DNA from 2 places in the Streptomyces sp. NPDC055243 genome. Region 2 is predicted to be linked to the other one. Evidence: riboswitches for the same ligand, from Rfam matches in the RefSeq annotation. Region 2 holds a riboswitch; the other holds the start of a gene.
The links. A riboswitch is a leader RNA that binds a small molecule or an ion and turns the genes downstream of it on or off. The one in region 2 is predicted to bind S-adenosylmethionine.
Positions count from the first base shown of each region.

Region 1: linked by a shared signal. The riboswitch ahead of ACIGXX_RS32425 (putative leader peptide) and the one ahead of ACIGXX_RS10885 (aminotransferase class V-fold PLP-dependent enzyme) in region 2 are both predicted to bind S-adenosylmethionine.

Region 1 is NZ_JBITWR010000013.1:190,903-198,776, reverse strand. Features, by position in the region: gene ACIGXX_RS32435 (NtaA/DmoA family FMN-dependent monooxygenase) at 1-893, opposite strand, end outside; gene ACIGXX_RS32430 (LLM class flavin-dependent oxidoreductase) at 916-2,193, opposite strand; gene ACIGXX_RS32425 (putative leader peptide) at 2,271-2,459, opposite strand; SAM riboswitch class IV at 2,509-2,624, opposite strand; gene ACIGXX_RS32420 (hypothetical protein) at 2,883-3,020, shown strand; gene ACIGXX_RS32415 (glutathione S-transferase family protein) at 3,096-3,827, shown strand; gene ACIGXX_RS32410 (beta-L-arabinofuranosidase domain-containing protein) at 3,815-6,646, opposite strand; gene ACIGXX_RS32405 (M13-type metalloendopeptidase) at 6,824-7,874, opposite strand, start outside.
Region 2 is NZ_JBITWR010000003.1:226,183-234,056, reverse strand. Features, by position in the region: gene ACIGXX_RS10895 (cytochrome bc complex cytochrome b subunit) at 1-1,592, shown strand, start outside; gene trpD (anthranilate phosphoribosyltransferase) at 1,730-2,794, shown strand; SAM riboswitch class IV at 2,869-2,985, shown strand; gene ACIGXX_RS10885 (aminotransferase class V-fold PLP-dependent enzyme) at 3,151-4,524, shown strand; gene ACIGXX_RS10880 (glycerate kinase) at 4,476-5,681, opposite strand; gene ACIGXX_RS10875 (SLC13 family permease) at 5,705-7,117, opposite strand; gene ACIGXX_RS10870 (response regulator transcription factor) at 7,193-7,855, opposite strand; gene ACIGXX_RS10865 (ATP-binding protein) at 7,852-7,874, opposite strand, start outside.

The sequences.
Region 1 (7,874 bases), on a different contig from region 2:
ACCTCGCGGGAGAGTTCCTCCGCATCTGCGTCCGTGTCCCCGAGGACGAAGGTCGCGGCGGGCAGGATGAGGAGCTGGTCGTGGGTGCGGCCGTGGCGGGCCAGGCGGCCCTTGACGTCCGTGTAGAACTCCTGGCCCTCCTTCAGCGTGCTGTACCGGCTGAAGATCGCGTCCGCGCCCGCCGCCGCGAACTCGCGCCCCTCCTCCGAGTCACCGGCCTGGAAGACGACCGGTCGGCCCTGCGGGCTGCGCGGGACGTTGAACTGCCCGTGGATGTCGAAGTGTTGGCCCTGGTGGACGAAGGCCCCTGCCTGGGCGTCGCGCAGGAAGGTGCCGGACTCCTGGTCGGCGACGATCTCGTCCCCGCTCCAGGAGTCGAACAACTCGTTCGCCGTGCCGAGGAATTCCTTCGCCCTGGAGTACCGCTCCTCCTGCGGGAGGAATCCGCCGCGGCGGAAGTTCTCTCCGGTGAAGGCGTCCCAGGAGGTCACCACGTTCCACGCGGCGCGCCCGCCCGACAGGTGGTCCAGGCTGGCGAACTGGCGGGCCACTTCGTAGGGCTCGTTGAAGGTGGAGTTGATGGTGCCGGTCAGGCCGAGGTGTTCGGTGACGGCGGCCAGCGCGCTCAGGACCGTGAAGGTGTCGGGCCGTCCGACGACGTCCAAGTCGTATATTTTTCCGCCCTGTTCGCGCAGCCGCAGTCCCTCGGCGAGGAACAGGAAGTCGAACTTGGCGCGTTCGGCGGTCCGCGCGAAGTGCGCGAAGGAGCTGAACTCGATGTGGCTGCCGGCCTCCGGGTCGCTCCACACGGTGGTGTTGTTGACGCCGGGGAAGTGGGCCGCGAGGTGGATCTGCTTGAGCGGCTTGTCCCGCTCGCCCTGTGTCCTGCTCATGACGGGGTTCCTTCCTTCCGGGTCAGGCGGTGGCGGAGGCAGCGGCGGCGTAACGGCTTGCGGGGCGGGTGAGGCCCAGCAGACCGCGCAGGGTGTCGGCCTCGTACGCGCGGCGGAACGCGCCGCGGCGCTGGAGCTCGGGCACCAGGCCCCGGGTGATCGCCGGGAGGTCGTGGCCGACGCCGGCGGGGCGCAGCCGGAATCCGCTCAGCCCGGCCTGATGCAACTCCTGCAGCAGGTCCGCCAGTTGGGCGGGCGTGCCCGTGAACACCCGTGCGTCGCTGGTGTACGGGTGACCGGCGAGGGCGTCCAGACGATCCCGTCGGGCCACGGCGGCGGCCGGGTCGTCGTCGAGGAACACCACCAGGTCGCCGAAGAGGTGCAGGGGCTCGTCGGAGCGCCCGGCCGCGTCCTGTTCGGCGCGGACCGCCGTGACGACGGCGCGTGCGTGCCCGGCGTCGCGCGGGGTGACGTATCCGATGTCGGCGGAACGGCCGAGCAGCCGGAACGGCGCTTCGGTCGGGGTCTCGTGGGCGAGCGCGCTGACGACGGGACGCCCCTGCGGCGGCCGGGGTGTGATCGAGGGGCCCTTGACGCTGAAGTGCTTGGACTCGAAGTCGATGTAGTGCAGCTTGTCGCGGTCGATGAAGCGGCCGGTGGCGGCGTCCCGGATCTCCGCGTCGTCCTCCCAGCTGTCCCAGAGCCGGCGCACGGCCTCGATGTGGTCGGCCGCCTCGTCGAAGAGGTCGAAGGTCAATTCCCGTACGTCCGGCCTGCCGAGGTCCTCGACGGCTTCGAGGGCGGGAAGCGTGCGGCGCCCGAAGTGCGCGGCCTCGTTGCGGCGTGCGGACACCTGCACCCGTACACCGGCGCGGCCCTCACTGACGTAGTCGAGCGTGGCGATCGCCTTGGAGATGTGGAAGGGCTCGGTGTGCGTGGCCACCACGGTCGGCACCAGCCCGATGTGGCTGGTCAGCGGGGCGACACGGGCGGCGATGAGGACGGCGTCGAGCCTGCCTCGCACCTGATCCGTGCGTCCGTCGGGCTCGGTGAAATGCGAGGACTGGAGCCCGAGCGCGTCCTCGATCGTCACGAAGTCGAGCAGGCCGCGTTCGGCCTCGGTGACGAGGTCGGCCCAGTACCGGGCGGTGAGCAACTCCCTTGGGCGGGCGTCCGGTTCTCGCCAGGCGGCCGGGTGCCAGCCCGCGCCGTCGAGCGCGACGGCGAGGTGCAGCCCGGCGGAGGGAGCGGAGGGAGCGGAAGAGGGCAGCGAAGATGAGGGTGAAGGTGATGACGACACGAAAGGTGTGCCTTCCTGATCGACCGTACGAGAACACCGGCCCCTCGGTTCCGAGGGTGCGGCGGCGGGGTGACGGGTCAGGAACGACAGAGCGCGCCGGCGACGCGCTGCAGGTCGATGTGCGGCCGGGAGTACAGATGCACCTGGCGGCTCGGGGCGATCACCGGGACGCGCGGCACGAAGGACACGGGCGACATGGACGGCGCGGACGGCGCGGACGGCTTGGGCGGCGTGGGCTCGGACGACACAGCTGACGCACGTGGCACGTCCGTCACCTCCACCCTTTCCGGCTCGGCGGGCCCCGGGGCCTCGCCGGTCTCGCGCTTGCGGAGCCCTGGATACGGGCACCGCCTGGTCCTCACCTGGAGCACCCCGCCGCGAGGGAGGGTTGCCGGTCAGCAAGCCAGGGCTTGACGCTGACGCTCATAACCTGCTCGGGACGTTACGTGAGGCCGTTGCGGTGCGCAATGCCCGTGGATCATGGGCGTGCTCACATCGCCGGACGCGCCTCGCCCTCCGTCCCCGTCAGGGACAACCGCCGGGCCACTCCTTCTGTTCCGCTCCGGCGCCAGGAGTTCCGCCCGGAGTTGCCTGGGCCTTCTTGACGGCGCCGGGCCCCCGCGCCCAGACTTCCGGGGACGGTCACGTTTTCCCGGACACAACGGGCCTCGACGGCAAGGCTGGTGGACATGACCAGGGCGGTTGGTGAGAGCGGCAGCACCCAGCGGCCCCTCCTGTCCGCGCCCCGGCCCCGCCCCCGCGTCCTGACCAGGCGTCTGCACATCGACCTGCTGCGCGTGTGCAGCGCGTCGATTCCAGCGCTCTGACGTCACGCGGAAGAGACGCCCCCGGCGCCGTGCGCACGGCCCGGTCGGCGCGCCCCCTCAGCTGTCTGGAGAGCCATGCCCGAGATCACTGCGTCGCACCGTTCCCGCACGCCTTCCCCGGAGGATTCCCGCTCCCCGAGCGGCGTCTGTCCCCCACCGATCCGCAGCCGCATCGGCGCCGCCCTGGCGGGCGGCTTCTATTCGGCCCCCCACCGCTACCACCTGTACCTCTCGGCGGAATGTCCCCGCTCCCTGCGCGTCTCGATCACGCTCGACCTCCTCGGACTCAGGGACGCGGTCACGACCACGCTCCTGACACCGGACACCGCCCCGGCGGCGCTCGACGAGCTGCACCGCTGCTACGAGGCCACCGAGCACCACTTCGACGGCCCGCTGACCGTCCCCGCACTGTGCGACCGATGGAGCGGGCACGTCGTCAGCAACCACACGCCCGACATCCTGGGCGACCTCACCGACCGCCTCGCCGCGCACGGCAACGGCCCGCTGCTCGCCCTGCGCCCACCGGCCCTGGTGACAAGGATCGACGCCTGGCACGAGCTTCTCGCCGCCCCGCTCACCCCCGCGACGCTGGACCGCCTCGACCACCGCCTGGCCTCCCACTCCTACCTCGTGGGCGACGAACTCACCTCGGCGGACGTCGACTTGTGGACAACGCTCGTCCACCGCGCCCCGGAAGCGACGGAGGCCACCTCCCCGTACCCCCACGTGCGTACCTACGTACGCCGCCTCCACGAGCACCCGGCCTTCTATGCCAACCACCCTCGCCCCTGTGGTCACCGCGCGTAGGACGTCTCCCGTGCCGTGCGCACCACCTTCCTGCCCTCCGCCGCGCTCAGCCGGCCTGCGCCCACCCAGGAATGCACGGTGGTCTCGGCGTGCTTGACCAGCGCGCTCTTGTTCCTGAAGGGAGCTGCCGACCAGATCGCGTCGAGGAGCGTCGTGCCGCCCGGGCCCGTCGGGTTGGTGACGCCGGAGTCGGTCGTGCCGAAGACCACCGTCCGTTCGGACCGCTGGAAGTAGGCGTGTGCCGGGTCCTCCGTGCCTTCGGAGAAGGGGGCGAGACGGATGCCGTCGAGCGTGTAGTGCAGTGGCCGGCCGGTGACCGGCGTGAGGGTGGGCAGCAGGTCGCCGGAGAGTGCGGCGTTGCGGTAGAGGCCGAACCGGAGGTAGGTCCTGGCGCTGTCGCGGGCCACGAGATGGACCGGTCCGTAGAACAGGGCCTGGATCTCCGGCTTGTCGAGGGTCTTCTCCACCCGCAGCCGGAAGGGGATCGAGACCCGGACGGTGTCCCCGTCGCGCCAGGTGCGGGAGACCGACAAGTAGCTCCCCGGAGCCGGATCGGCCTTCACCCTGCTGCCGTTCACGGTCACGGCGAAGCCGTCGCTCGCCCACGCCGGTACGCGCAGCCGCAGGTCGAAGGCGGCCGCGGAGCCCCGGACCGTGAGCGTCGTGCCCTGTTCCCTCGGGTAGTCGGTGGCCTGCGTGACCGTGACACCCTTCTCCCTCCAGGTCAGTGTGGAAGGGCTGTAGAGGTTGACGTACAGGGCCGATCCGTCGGCTTTCTGGAAGTAGACCGAGTCCTGGTACTTGGTGGCGCTCTCCATGCCGGTGCCCTCGCAGCAGGTCGTTCCCGCCTTGGGCGTGTAGTCGCGTACATGGCCCGGAAGCAGGCCGATGAAGTACGTGACGAGCGGCTTCTCCGCGTCGGCCTCGTCCTGCTTCGAGCCCAGGACCTGGTTGTACAGGGCCCGTTCGTAGTAGTCCATGTACGCGGGGTCCTGCTCGTGCAGGAACAGCGCCCGGCTGAGCTTGAGCAGGTTGTACGCGCAGCAGGTCTCGGCGGTGGTGTCGCTCAGTGTGCCCGCGATGACGCCGGGCGCCTTCCAGAACTCTCCGGTGCTGGTGCCCCCGATGCCGTACATGCGGGTGGGGACGACCATGCCCCAGAAGTTCTTCGCGGCGGTGAAGTAGCGCCGCTCGCCCGTCTCGTCGTACAGCCGCAGGAGTCCGGTGAAGATGGGGATGTGCTGGTTGGCGTGCAGCCCGTCGAGGATGTCGTCGCCCGCGGCGCACGCGTCGATGAGCTTGTCGAGGTCGAAGAGGCGGGCCAGAGCGAGGTGTTCGGCCTTGCCGGTGATGGCGTACAGGTCGCAGATCGCCTCGACGATGCCGCCGAACTCGCCGCTGGAGAAGATGCCCCACATGCGCTGCCGGGTGCTCGCGGGCAGTTTGGACAGGCGGGAGTGCATCCAGTCGCACAGGCCCGACGCCAGGTCGAGCGCCCGGGGGTCGTCCGTGTGGAGGTACGCGTCGAGGACGCCCCGCAGAATCTTGTGCGCGGTGTAGTACGGCGCCCACACGACGGTGTAGTCGCCGCTGGTCATCGACTCCAGGGCGATGAACTGCGTCTCGGGGTACGCCGCGAGGAACCCCGGGTGGCTCGGTCCGCCCCAGGTGCGCCGCAAGGTGGCGCGCCGCCCGCGGCCGGAGCCGTCGGCGAAGGAGGCACCACTGGTCTCGTCGAAGGCGTACGAGGCCAAGTCCCCCGCTCCGGCCGGTGACCCGGCGGCAGGCACCTCCTGAAGTCCGGCGATCTCGCCGGCGGTCAGCGCCCGCGACCAGAGGTTGACCTCGTCGAACACTCCGGCGAAGACGGGGTCGGCCGCGAAGTGGGAGCGGCCGAGCCAGTTGTTCTTCAGGGAGCCGAGGGCGGCCGGATGGAGGGTCATCGCGGTGTTCGCCGCGACCGCGGTGCCGTTGACGTAGAGCGTGCCGGTGGCGCCCCGGATCGTCACGGCCACGTGACTCCACTCGTCCAGGGCCAGCGGTGCGGTGCCGTTGATGCCCTGCTCGCCGCCCGGTCCGTTGGACGTGATGGCGAAGCGCGGGACTCCTTCCGAGGTGCGGGCGGCGAGGTAGAGGTAGCGGCTCGCGTCGTTGCCGCAGTCCAGGATGCGGGTCCAGGCGGCGTCGTGGGTCGGCTTCACCCAGGCCGAGAGGGTCACGTCCGTGGCGCCGCCGAGGACGCCGGAGGGGAGGTCGACGTACTGGCAGGAGCCGCGGACGTTCTCCGCGGCGGTGCCGAACCTGCCGGGGACGCTGAGGACGTTCGGGTCGTGGCGGAGGGCTTCCCGCACCTGTGTCAGCGCCTCAACCATGGAGCGGATCTTGTCGGCGTACGCCTTCTCGCCCGTGCTGCCGTAGGCCTGGGCGAGCATGGTGAGGAAGTGGCCGGTGTAGTGGCCCCGGAGGTTCCCGTTCGCCTCGCCGTCAAGGCCCTCCCACCCGCCGGGGGCCACCGCGCCCCGGGTGGAGAGGCCCGCGTTGGCGCGGAACACCTGGAGCAGCCGGTCCACGTCGTAGCCCCGGCCGTGGTCGAGCATCAGGGCCCGCTTGGCGGCGAAGACGCCCTTGCGCAGCGCCACGTCCTTCAGCGCGAACGGCTGCGCCGTCCAGCTCGAAGGGGTGGCGGCCCGCGCACCCGCCCGCACCACGGATCGCGGAGCCGCTCCCGCCCTGCCTGCCGCGAGGGACGGGATCACCGGCGCCGCCGCCGCGAGAGCTGCGGCACGGAGGACGGCTCGTCTGGCGGGTGCAGGGCCCATGGTGCCTCATTCCGACTCATTGATGTTCGATATACCGGACACAGTTCGGACTACCGACCAAGAAAGTAGGAGTGCGGCGAAGGGCACGTCAATGCTTCTGTCAGGATCCGACGATCAGCGGCCGACAGAGCAGGAATGACCGGCGGCCGCGGCAACAGGGCCGCGACCGCCGGGAGTTCACCAGATCCGGACGCGCTCCGCCCGGTCGAGCCAGAGACCGTCGCCCTCCGCCGTCCCGAACGCCTCGTGGAACTCGTCGAGGTTCCGGACGATGTTGGCCCGGAACTCGGGCGGCGAGTGCGGGTCGATCGTGAGGTACTGCTGCTCCTGCTCCTTGCGGCGCTTGGTGCGCCAGCAGTAGGCCCAGTTCATGAACAGCCGCTGGGAGCCGGTCGTGCCCTCGCTCGTGGGCATCGGCTCGCCGTTCAGCGCGATCTTGTACGCCGTGTGCCCGATGGTCAGGCCGCCCAGGTCGCCGATGTTCTCGCCCACCGTGAGCGAGCCGTTGACGAACTCACCGGGCAGATTGCGCGGCGAGAAGGCGTCGTACTGCTTGACCAGCGCCTTCGACTTCGCCTCGAACGCGGTCTTGTCGGCCGCGGTCCACCAGTCGTTGAGGTTGCCCGCGCCGTCGTACTGCGCGCCCTGGTCGTCGAAGCCGTGGCCGATCTCGTGGCCGATGACCGAGCCGATGCCGCCGTAGTTCTCGGCGGGGTCGGCGTCGGGCGAGAAGAACGGCTTCTGCAGGATGCCCGCGGGGAAGCAGATCTCGTTGGTGCCCGGGTTGTAGTACGCGTTGACCGTCTGCGGCAGCATGAACCACTCGTCGCGGTCGACCGGCGCGCCGATCTTGGCGAGCTGCCGATCGGACTCGAAGGCGGCCGCCGCGTGCGCGTTGCCGAGCAGGTCGTCGGTGGAGACCTCCAGGGCCGAGTAGTCGCGGAAGGTGTCCGGGTAGCCGATCTTGGGGCGGAACGTGGCGAGCTTCTCGTACGCGCGCTCCTTCGTCTCGTCCGTCATCCAGTCGAGGCGGGCGATCGACTGGCGGTAGGCCTCCAGGAGGTTGGCGACGAGGTCGTCCATCATCGCCTTGGAGCTCGGCGGGAAGTGCCGCGCCACGTACTCCTTGCCGACGGCCTCGCCGATGGAGCCCTCGACGAAGGCGACCGCCCGCTTCCACCGGGCGCGCAGCTCCGGGGTGCCGTTGAGGGTGCGGCCGTAGAACTCG
Region 2 (7,874 bases):
CCGCCGGAGAGCGGGTCGCCGACTGGGCCGACGGTCGCCTGGGGATCTACTCCCTGGCCAAGGCCAACATGCGCAAGATCTTCCCGGACCACTGGTCCTTCATGCTCGGTGAGATCTGCCTCTACAGCTTCATCATCATCATCCTCACGGGTGTGTACCTGACGCTGTTCTTCCACCCGTCGATGAACGAGGTGGAGTACCACGGCAGCTACATCCCGCTGCAGGGTCAGCTGATGTCCGAGGCGTTCAACTCGACCATGCACATCAGCTTCGATGTGCGCGGTGGTCTGCTGATCCGGCAGATCCACCACTGGGCGGCGCTGATCTTCCTCGCGGCGATGTTCGTGCACATGATGCGCGTCTTCTTCACGGGTGCCTTCCGCAAGCCCCGCGAGGTCAACTGGGTCTTCGGCTTCCTGCTGTTCGTCCTGGGCATGTTCACCGGCTTCACCGGTTACTCGCTCCCCGACGACCTGCTCTCCGGAACCGGTGTGCGCTTCATGCAGGGCGCCGTCCTGTCCGTGCCGGTCGTGGGCACGTACCTGTCGATGTTCCTGTTCGGCGGGGAGTTCCCCGGCGGCGACTTCGTGGCCCGGTTCTACTCGGTGCACATCCTGCTGCTGCCGGGCATCATGCTCGGGCTCGTGGTGGCGCACCTGATCCTGGTCTTCTACCACAAGCACACGCAGTTCGCGGGTCCCGGCAAGACGAACAAGAACGTCGTCGGCATGCCGCTCCTGCCGGTCTACATGGCGAAGGCCGGAGGCTTCTTCTTCCTGGTCTTCGGTGTGATCGCGGCCATCTCGGCGATCGCCACGATCAACCCGATCTGGGCGCTCGGTCCCTACCGTCCGGACCAGGTCTCCACCGGAGCCCAGCCCGACTGGTACATGGGCTTCTCCGAGGGTCTGATCCGTGTCATGCCGGGCTGGGAGATCAACGCCTGGGGTCACACGCTCGTCCTGGGCGTGTTCATCCCGCTGATCATCTTCCCGCTGGTCCTGGTCGCGATCGCGGTCTACCCGTTCATCGAGTCCTGGGTCACCGGGGACAAGCGCGAGCACCACATCCTGGACCGCCCGCGCAACGTCCCGACCCGAACGGCCTTCGGCGTCGCGTGGATCACCTGGTACTTCGTGCTGCTCGTCGGTGGTGGAAACGACCTCTGGGCCACGCACTTCCACCTGTCGATCAACGCGATCACCTGGTTCGTGCGCATCGCCTTCTTCGTGGCACCGGTCCTCGCCTTCATCGTCACCAAGCGGATCTGCCTGGGTCTGCAGCGGCGCGACAAGGACAAGGTCCTGCACGGCCGCGAGTCGGGCATCATCAAGCGCCTGCCGCACGGTGAGTTCATCGAGGTCCACGAGCCGCTCAACCAGGAGCAGCTGCACACGCTCACCGCGCACGAGCAGTACGCGCCGCTCGAGATCGGCCCCTCGGTCGACGAGAACGGCGTCGAGCGCAAGGTGTCGGGTTCGCAGAAGCTCCGGGCCAAGCTCTCGAAGGGCTACTACGGGGAAGACGGTCAGATCCCCAAGCCCACCACCGAGGAGTACAAGGAGATCACGAGCGGCCACGGCCACCACTGATCGTCTGACGCTCCGACCAGAGATCGCCACGGCGGGAGCCCCGTCCATGCATCCAGTGCATGGACGGGGCTCTTTGCCGTTCCCCGAGCTGGATAAGGTGTTCCTGTCCCATGCCTAGACGAACCCAGGAGCGGCAGATGAGCGCTGTGACCCCCGCAGGAGGCAACACCGCGGCGGCCCGTTCCTGGCCCGGTGTACTGAACGGGCTGCTGGAGGGGCGCGACCAGAGCGCCGAGGACACGGCCTGGGCCATGGACCGCATCATGCGGGGCGAGGCCACCGACGCGCAGATCGCGGGCTTCATGGTCGCGCTGCGGTCCAAGGGCGAGACCGTGGAGGAGATCTCCGGCCTCGTACGCACGATGTACGAGCACGCCAATGTGATCGAGGTGCCGGGGCAGACCGTCGACATCGTCGGCACCGGCGGTGACGGCGCCAAGACCGTCAACATCTCCACGATGTCCGCGATCGTGGCCGCGGGCGCGGGCGCGAAGGTCGTCAAGCACGGCAACCGCGCCGCGTCCAGCGCGTCGGGCGCCTCCGACGTCCTGGAGAAGCTCGGGGTGAACCTGGAGCTGCCGCTGAAGCGGGTCGTCGAGGTGGCCGAGGAAGCGGGGATCACCTTCTGCTTCGCGGTGAAGTTCCACCCGGCGCTGCGGCACGCCGGCGCGGCGCGCAGCCAGCTGGGCATCCGGACCGTCTTCAACGCGCTCGGTCCGCTCACCAACCCGGCCAAGGTGCGGGCCCAGGCGGTCGGCGTCGCCGACCCGCGGATGGCGCCGATCGTGGCCGGGGTCTTCGCCGAGCGCGGGAACTCCTCCCTCGTCTTCCGCGGCGACGACGGCCTCGACGAGCTGACGACCACCTCGACCTCCCGGGTCTGGGTCGTGCGGGACGGCGCCGTGCGCGAGGAGGCCTTCGACCCCCGGGACGTCGGCCTCGACCTCGTCCCCGTGGAGGCGCTGCGGGGCGCCGACGCCTCGTACAACGCCGAGGTGGCGCTGCGCCTCCTGGACCGCGAGGGCGGCCCCGTGCGGGACGCCGTGCTGCTCAACACGGCGGCGGCCCTGGTGGCCCTCTCGCCGGGCGACGGCACCCTGGTGGAGCAGATCGGCGCCGGTATCGAGAAGGCGGCGCAGGCGATCGACTCCGGGTCCGCGAAGCGGGCCCTGGAGCGCTGGGTGGTGGCCAGCAACAGCTGAGTGTGGCGCACACCGCAGTCCGGATGCCGGACTGCGGTGTGCACCGGGAAGATCGTGTGGCAAGATGCTGCGCAGGTCATGAGTGACAGCGATTAGGCCCCGGCTCGCTGTCCGGCAACCCTCCGTCCGTGGCGGGGTGCCCCGGGTGAAGACCAGGCCGTGGACAGCAAGGTCCGTGGCAAGCGCGGACCCCTGCGAACCCTGGGGTCCTGGTCCTCAAGGGAGCAGTCTCGTGAGCAAGCGAATGCGATAGGGCTTCCCGGCCCCTCTTCCGCACCCCCTTTTTCTCTTCGTCACTGCAGCGCCGTACGAGCGCCCTTGCAGTGAACTCGCCTGCCTTCCCACGGGAGTTCGCCATGTCTGTCTCCACCGCTGCCGCCGACCAGACCCTCTGTGCCGCCCCGCTGCCCGTCCTCGGCCGTGACGTCACCGTGCCGCTCGTGACCGGCGGCGAGGTGACCTACGCGGCGCTCGACTACGCGGCGAGCGCCCCCGCGCTGCAGCGGGTGTGGGACGACGTGGCCGCGTACGCGCCGTACTACGGCAGCGTGCACCGCGGCGCCGGGTACCTCTCGCAGCTCTCCACCGACCTGTTCGAGAACAGCCGCGTCACGGTCGCCGAGTTCCTCGGCTGCCGCGAGGACGACCAGGTCGTCTTCACCCGTTCGACCACCGACTCGCTCAACCTGCTCGCCGCCGCGCTGCCCGCCGACTGCCAGGTCTTCGTCTTCGAGACCGAGCACCACGCCTCGCTCCTGCCCTGGCGCGACGCCCGCGTGACGTACCTGAACGCCCCGCGCACCGCCGACCAGGCCGTCGCCACCCTGGAGCGCGCCCTCGCCGACCGCGACCCCTACGGCCCCGCCCTGGTCTGCGTGACCGGTGCCTCGAACGTCACCGGTGAGCTGTGGCCGGTCAAGGAACTCGCCGCCGCCGCCCACGCGCACGGCGCCCGCATCGTCCTGGACGCCGCGCAGCTCGCGCCCCACCACCCGGTCTCCATCAGCGAGTTGGACGTCGACTGGGTCGCCTTCTCCGGCCACAAGCTGTACGCGCCCTTCGGCTCGGGCGTCCTCGCGGGCCGCTCCGACTGGCTGCGGGACGCCGAGCCCTACCTCGCGGGCGGCGGCGCGTCGCGCAAGGTCGCGCGGCGTACGGACGGCGGCGTGGACGTCGAGTGGCACGACACCGCGGCGCGGCACGAGGCCGGTTCGCCGAACGTCATCGGCGTGTACTCGATCGCCTCCGCCTGCAAGGCGCTGACCGAGGCGGGCTTCGACGAGCTCGTCGCCCGTGAGCGCCACCTCATCGCCAAGGTCCGCGAGGGCCTCGCCGATGTACCCGCCGTGAAGGTGCTCTCGCTCTTCGGCGACGACGCGCCGCGCGTCGGCGTCATCTCCTTCGTCGTCGAGGGCTGGAACAGCTCGCACTTCGCCGCCGCGCTCTCCGCCGAGTACGGCATCGGCGTACGCGACGGTCTCTTCTGCGCCCACCCGCTGGTGCGCACCCTGCTCGGCAGCGACCCGCAGACCCAGGGCGAGTGCGGTGCCCCCGAGGCCGCGCCCGGCGAGAAGTCGCTGAACGCGATCCGCGTGAGCTTCGGCGCGGGCACCCCGGACGAGCACGTGGAGCGCTTCGTGCGCGCCGTCAAGGAGCTGGTGGCGGACGGCGCGCGCTGGAACTACCGCACGGAGGACGGGCGTTGCGTTCCGGACACCACCACCGCCTGAGCCTTTGAGACCGGCAGCCGGGTGCCGATCTGGATCATCCGCAGGGCCCGCTCGGTCGCGTCGGTGAGGAACTCACCGCCACGCCCGAGCGCCTCGGTGAGCGAGACCGGCGCGGGCAGGATCGCGCTGTAGGCGTCCACGCCCACCGCCCGGACGTGGTGCGCGCCCTGGCCGATCGTGCCCGCCAGGACCAGGACCGGACGGCCGAACCGCTTGGCGCGCCTGGCCACTTCGGCCGGGATCTTGCCGCGCGGCGTCTGGTGGTCGAGGGCGCCCTCGGCGGTGACGACGAGATCGGCGCGGGCCAGGCGCGCGTCCAGGTCCAGGTGGTCGAGCAGCACGTCGAAGCGGGGGAGCAGCTGGGCACCGAGGGCGGCGAGACCGGCGCCGAGGCCGCCGGACGCGCCTGTTCCGGGGCCCAGGGAGAGATCCGCCGTGACGTGCAGGTCGCGCCTCAGGACGTGCGCCCAGTGCTCGAGGGCCGCCGCGAGCTGTTCGACCTGGGTGGGCGTCGCGCCCTTCTGGGGGCCGAAGACGCGGGCGACGCCGCGCTCGCCGGTCAGGACGTTGAAGGGATTGCAGGCGACGCGGATCTCGGTGTCCTTCAGGCGCGGGTCGAGGCCCGAGGGGTCGATGCGGCTGAGACGGGTCAACTCCCGTCCGCCGTGCGGCAGTTCCCAGCCATCCGCGTCCAGGAGCCGGGCACCGAGGGCCTGGAGCGCCCCGGCGCCGCCGTCCGACGTGCCGGAGTCGCCGCAGCCCACGAGGATGCGGCGGGCGCCCGTGTCGAGCGCGGCACGGATCAGCTCGCCCACGCCGTACGTCGTCGTGGCGCCGGGGTCGCGCAGATCGCGCGGGACCAGCGAGAGCCCGGCGACCGCGGCCATCTCCACCACGGCGACGCCGGACGGAAGCAGCGCGAAGTGGGTGCCGACGCGCTGGCCGACGGGGCCGGTGGCGGGCAGTGCGACCAGGCGGCCGCCGCCGGTGGTGGCCAGGGCGCGCGCGGTGCCCTCGCCGCCGTCCACCAGGGGGATCAGATCGGTCTGTGCGTGCGGGACGACACGGCGTACTCCTTCGGCGATGGCCTCGGCCGCGGACTGCGCGGACAGGGACTCCTTGAAGCCGCTGGGGGCGATGGCGAAACGGGTCAGCATGGGGTCTCCAGTGCGGGCGGGGATCAGCGGACGGGTACGCCGAGCAGCGGCCAGAGCGCGACGGCGAAGAGCAGGACGAGCGCGGCGGTCAGCGGTGCCAGGACCGCGGAGAGGCGCAGCAGGTCGCGCGGGGTGTAGGTGGGGGTGTCCGGGATGTCGGCGAAGAGTGTGACGGGCTTCGCGGACGCGGGCAGGGTGTGGCAGAAGCCGGCCGCCGCCGTCGAGGCGAGGGCGGCCGCGACCGGGTTGACGCCTGCTCCGACGGCCGCCGCGACGACCAGCGGGACCAGGACGGACGAGCGGGCCGAGCGGGACTGGAGCATCAGGTGTGCGGCCGTGCTGACCGCGACGACGACGGTCAGGAAGAGCCAGGGCGGCACATCGAGGGGCACCCCGCCCACCAGCCACTTCGCCGCCCCCGACTCGGCGAGCGCGACCCCCATCGCCATGGTCGCCGCCATGAAGAGCAGCAGCGCCCAGGGCACCGTCTTGAGCGCGTCCTTCAGGCGTACGGTGCCCAGGGCGGGGGACGAGGCGACGACCGCGCCGATCAACGCGACGACGGCGGGCGGCACTTGGTGCAGCGGCTCGCTGCACCAGAGCGCGACGACCGTGGCGAGCAGGAGGGCGCAGCGGGTCTCGCCGGCCTCCCAGGCCCCGGTGACCGGCTGCTCGCTGTGCTCCTGGAGCTGCTCGACGGTGATGTGGACGGGGCCCTGGCGGTCCGCCTTGCGTGTCGTCGTCAACAGGACGGCCTCCGCCGCCAGATGGGACGAGGCGATGGCGAGCGGCAGGCCGAGCAGCATCCACTGCGTGAAGCCGATCCGCTCCCCGGTGGCCTCCCACAGCACGGAGACGGTGATCAGGTGCGCGCCCGCGCCGATCAGGGTCGCGACCGCGGAGAGCAGGATCACGGTGGGGAACAGCAGCGCGAGCATCACGACCAGGCGCCTGCGGTCGGCCAGGACCTTGGCGAGGGCGAGGAAGACGGGCAGCGCGAGCGCGGCGCGGCCCGACGTGGCGGGCACCGCGAAGGCCGTCACGATCAGGGCGGCCGTCGTCAGGTGCGTCAACTGCCGCACGCTGCGCGCCCCGCTGACGAGGAAGGCGGCGGCCCGGCCCGCGAGACCGCTGCGGGCCACTGCCGCAGCGAGCACGAAGGCGCAGATCAGCAGCCAGACCGTCTCGTCACCGAGGGTGCCGAAGAGCGTGTCGCTGCTGATCACCCCGGTCGCGGTGAGCGCGAGCCCGGCGCCGAGCGCGATGTACGTGTCGTCGATCGGCGTACCGATCCACGCACAGGTCGCCAGGGCGAACACCGCCAGGGTGAGCCGCGCGTCGCCGCTCAGGCCGGGGAAGTTGCCGGGCACCACGAGCAGCGCGCACAGGCTCAGCGCGACGCACAGGGTGATGGCTTGGCGGGGGTTCAGGGTCACGCACTGAGCCTCGGGCCCGGCCGTGAGCCCTCAATGAGCCGCGGATGAAGGAAAGTTCACCCGCGGGCCCCGACGTCACCCGGGCAGCCGGTATCCCATCCCGCGCACCGTCTGAACCCGCTCCGCGCCCAGCTTCTTGCGCAGCGCCCGTACGTACACGTCCACGATGTTGGACCCGGGGTCGAAGTCGTAGCCCCACACGTGCGACAGGATCTGCTCCCGCGAGAGCACCTGGCCCGGATGGCGCAGGAAGAGTTCGAGCAGCACGAACTCACGTGCCGTCAGATCGACCGTGCGCTCGCCCGAACGCGCCCTGCGCGTGCGCAGGTCCAGCGTCAGGTCTCCGCCGCGAAGGACCGTCACCTCCGGTGCCCCCGCCGCCGTACGCAGCCGCAGGCGCACCCGTGCCAGCAGCTCCTCGAAGCGGAACGGCTTGGTCATCCAGTCGTCGGCGCCGCCCTCCAGGCCCGCCACCGTGTCCCGGACCGAGTCGCGTGCGGTCAGCACGATGACCGGGGTGGACACGCGGGCCTCGCGCAGCTGCCGCAGGACCGTGAAGCCGTCCTTGCCGGGTAGGCCGATGTCCAGGACGACCAGGTCGAAGCCGCCGGTCAGGGCGTAGTCGTAGGCAGCGTCGCCGTCGCCGACGACGCTGGTGGTGAAGCCGTTGGCGCGCAGGCCCTTCTCGACGAAGGAGGCGATGCGCTCCTCGTCCTCGACGATGAGAATCCGGTTCATGGCAGTCCTGGTTCCTGTT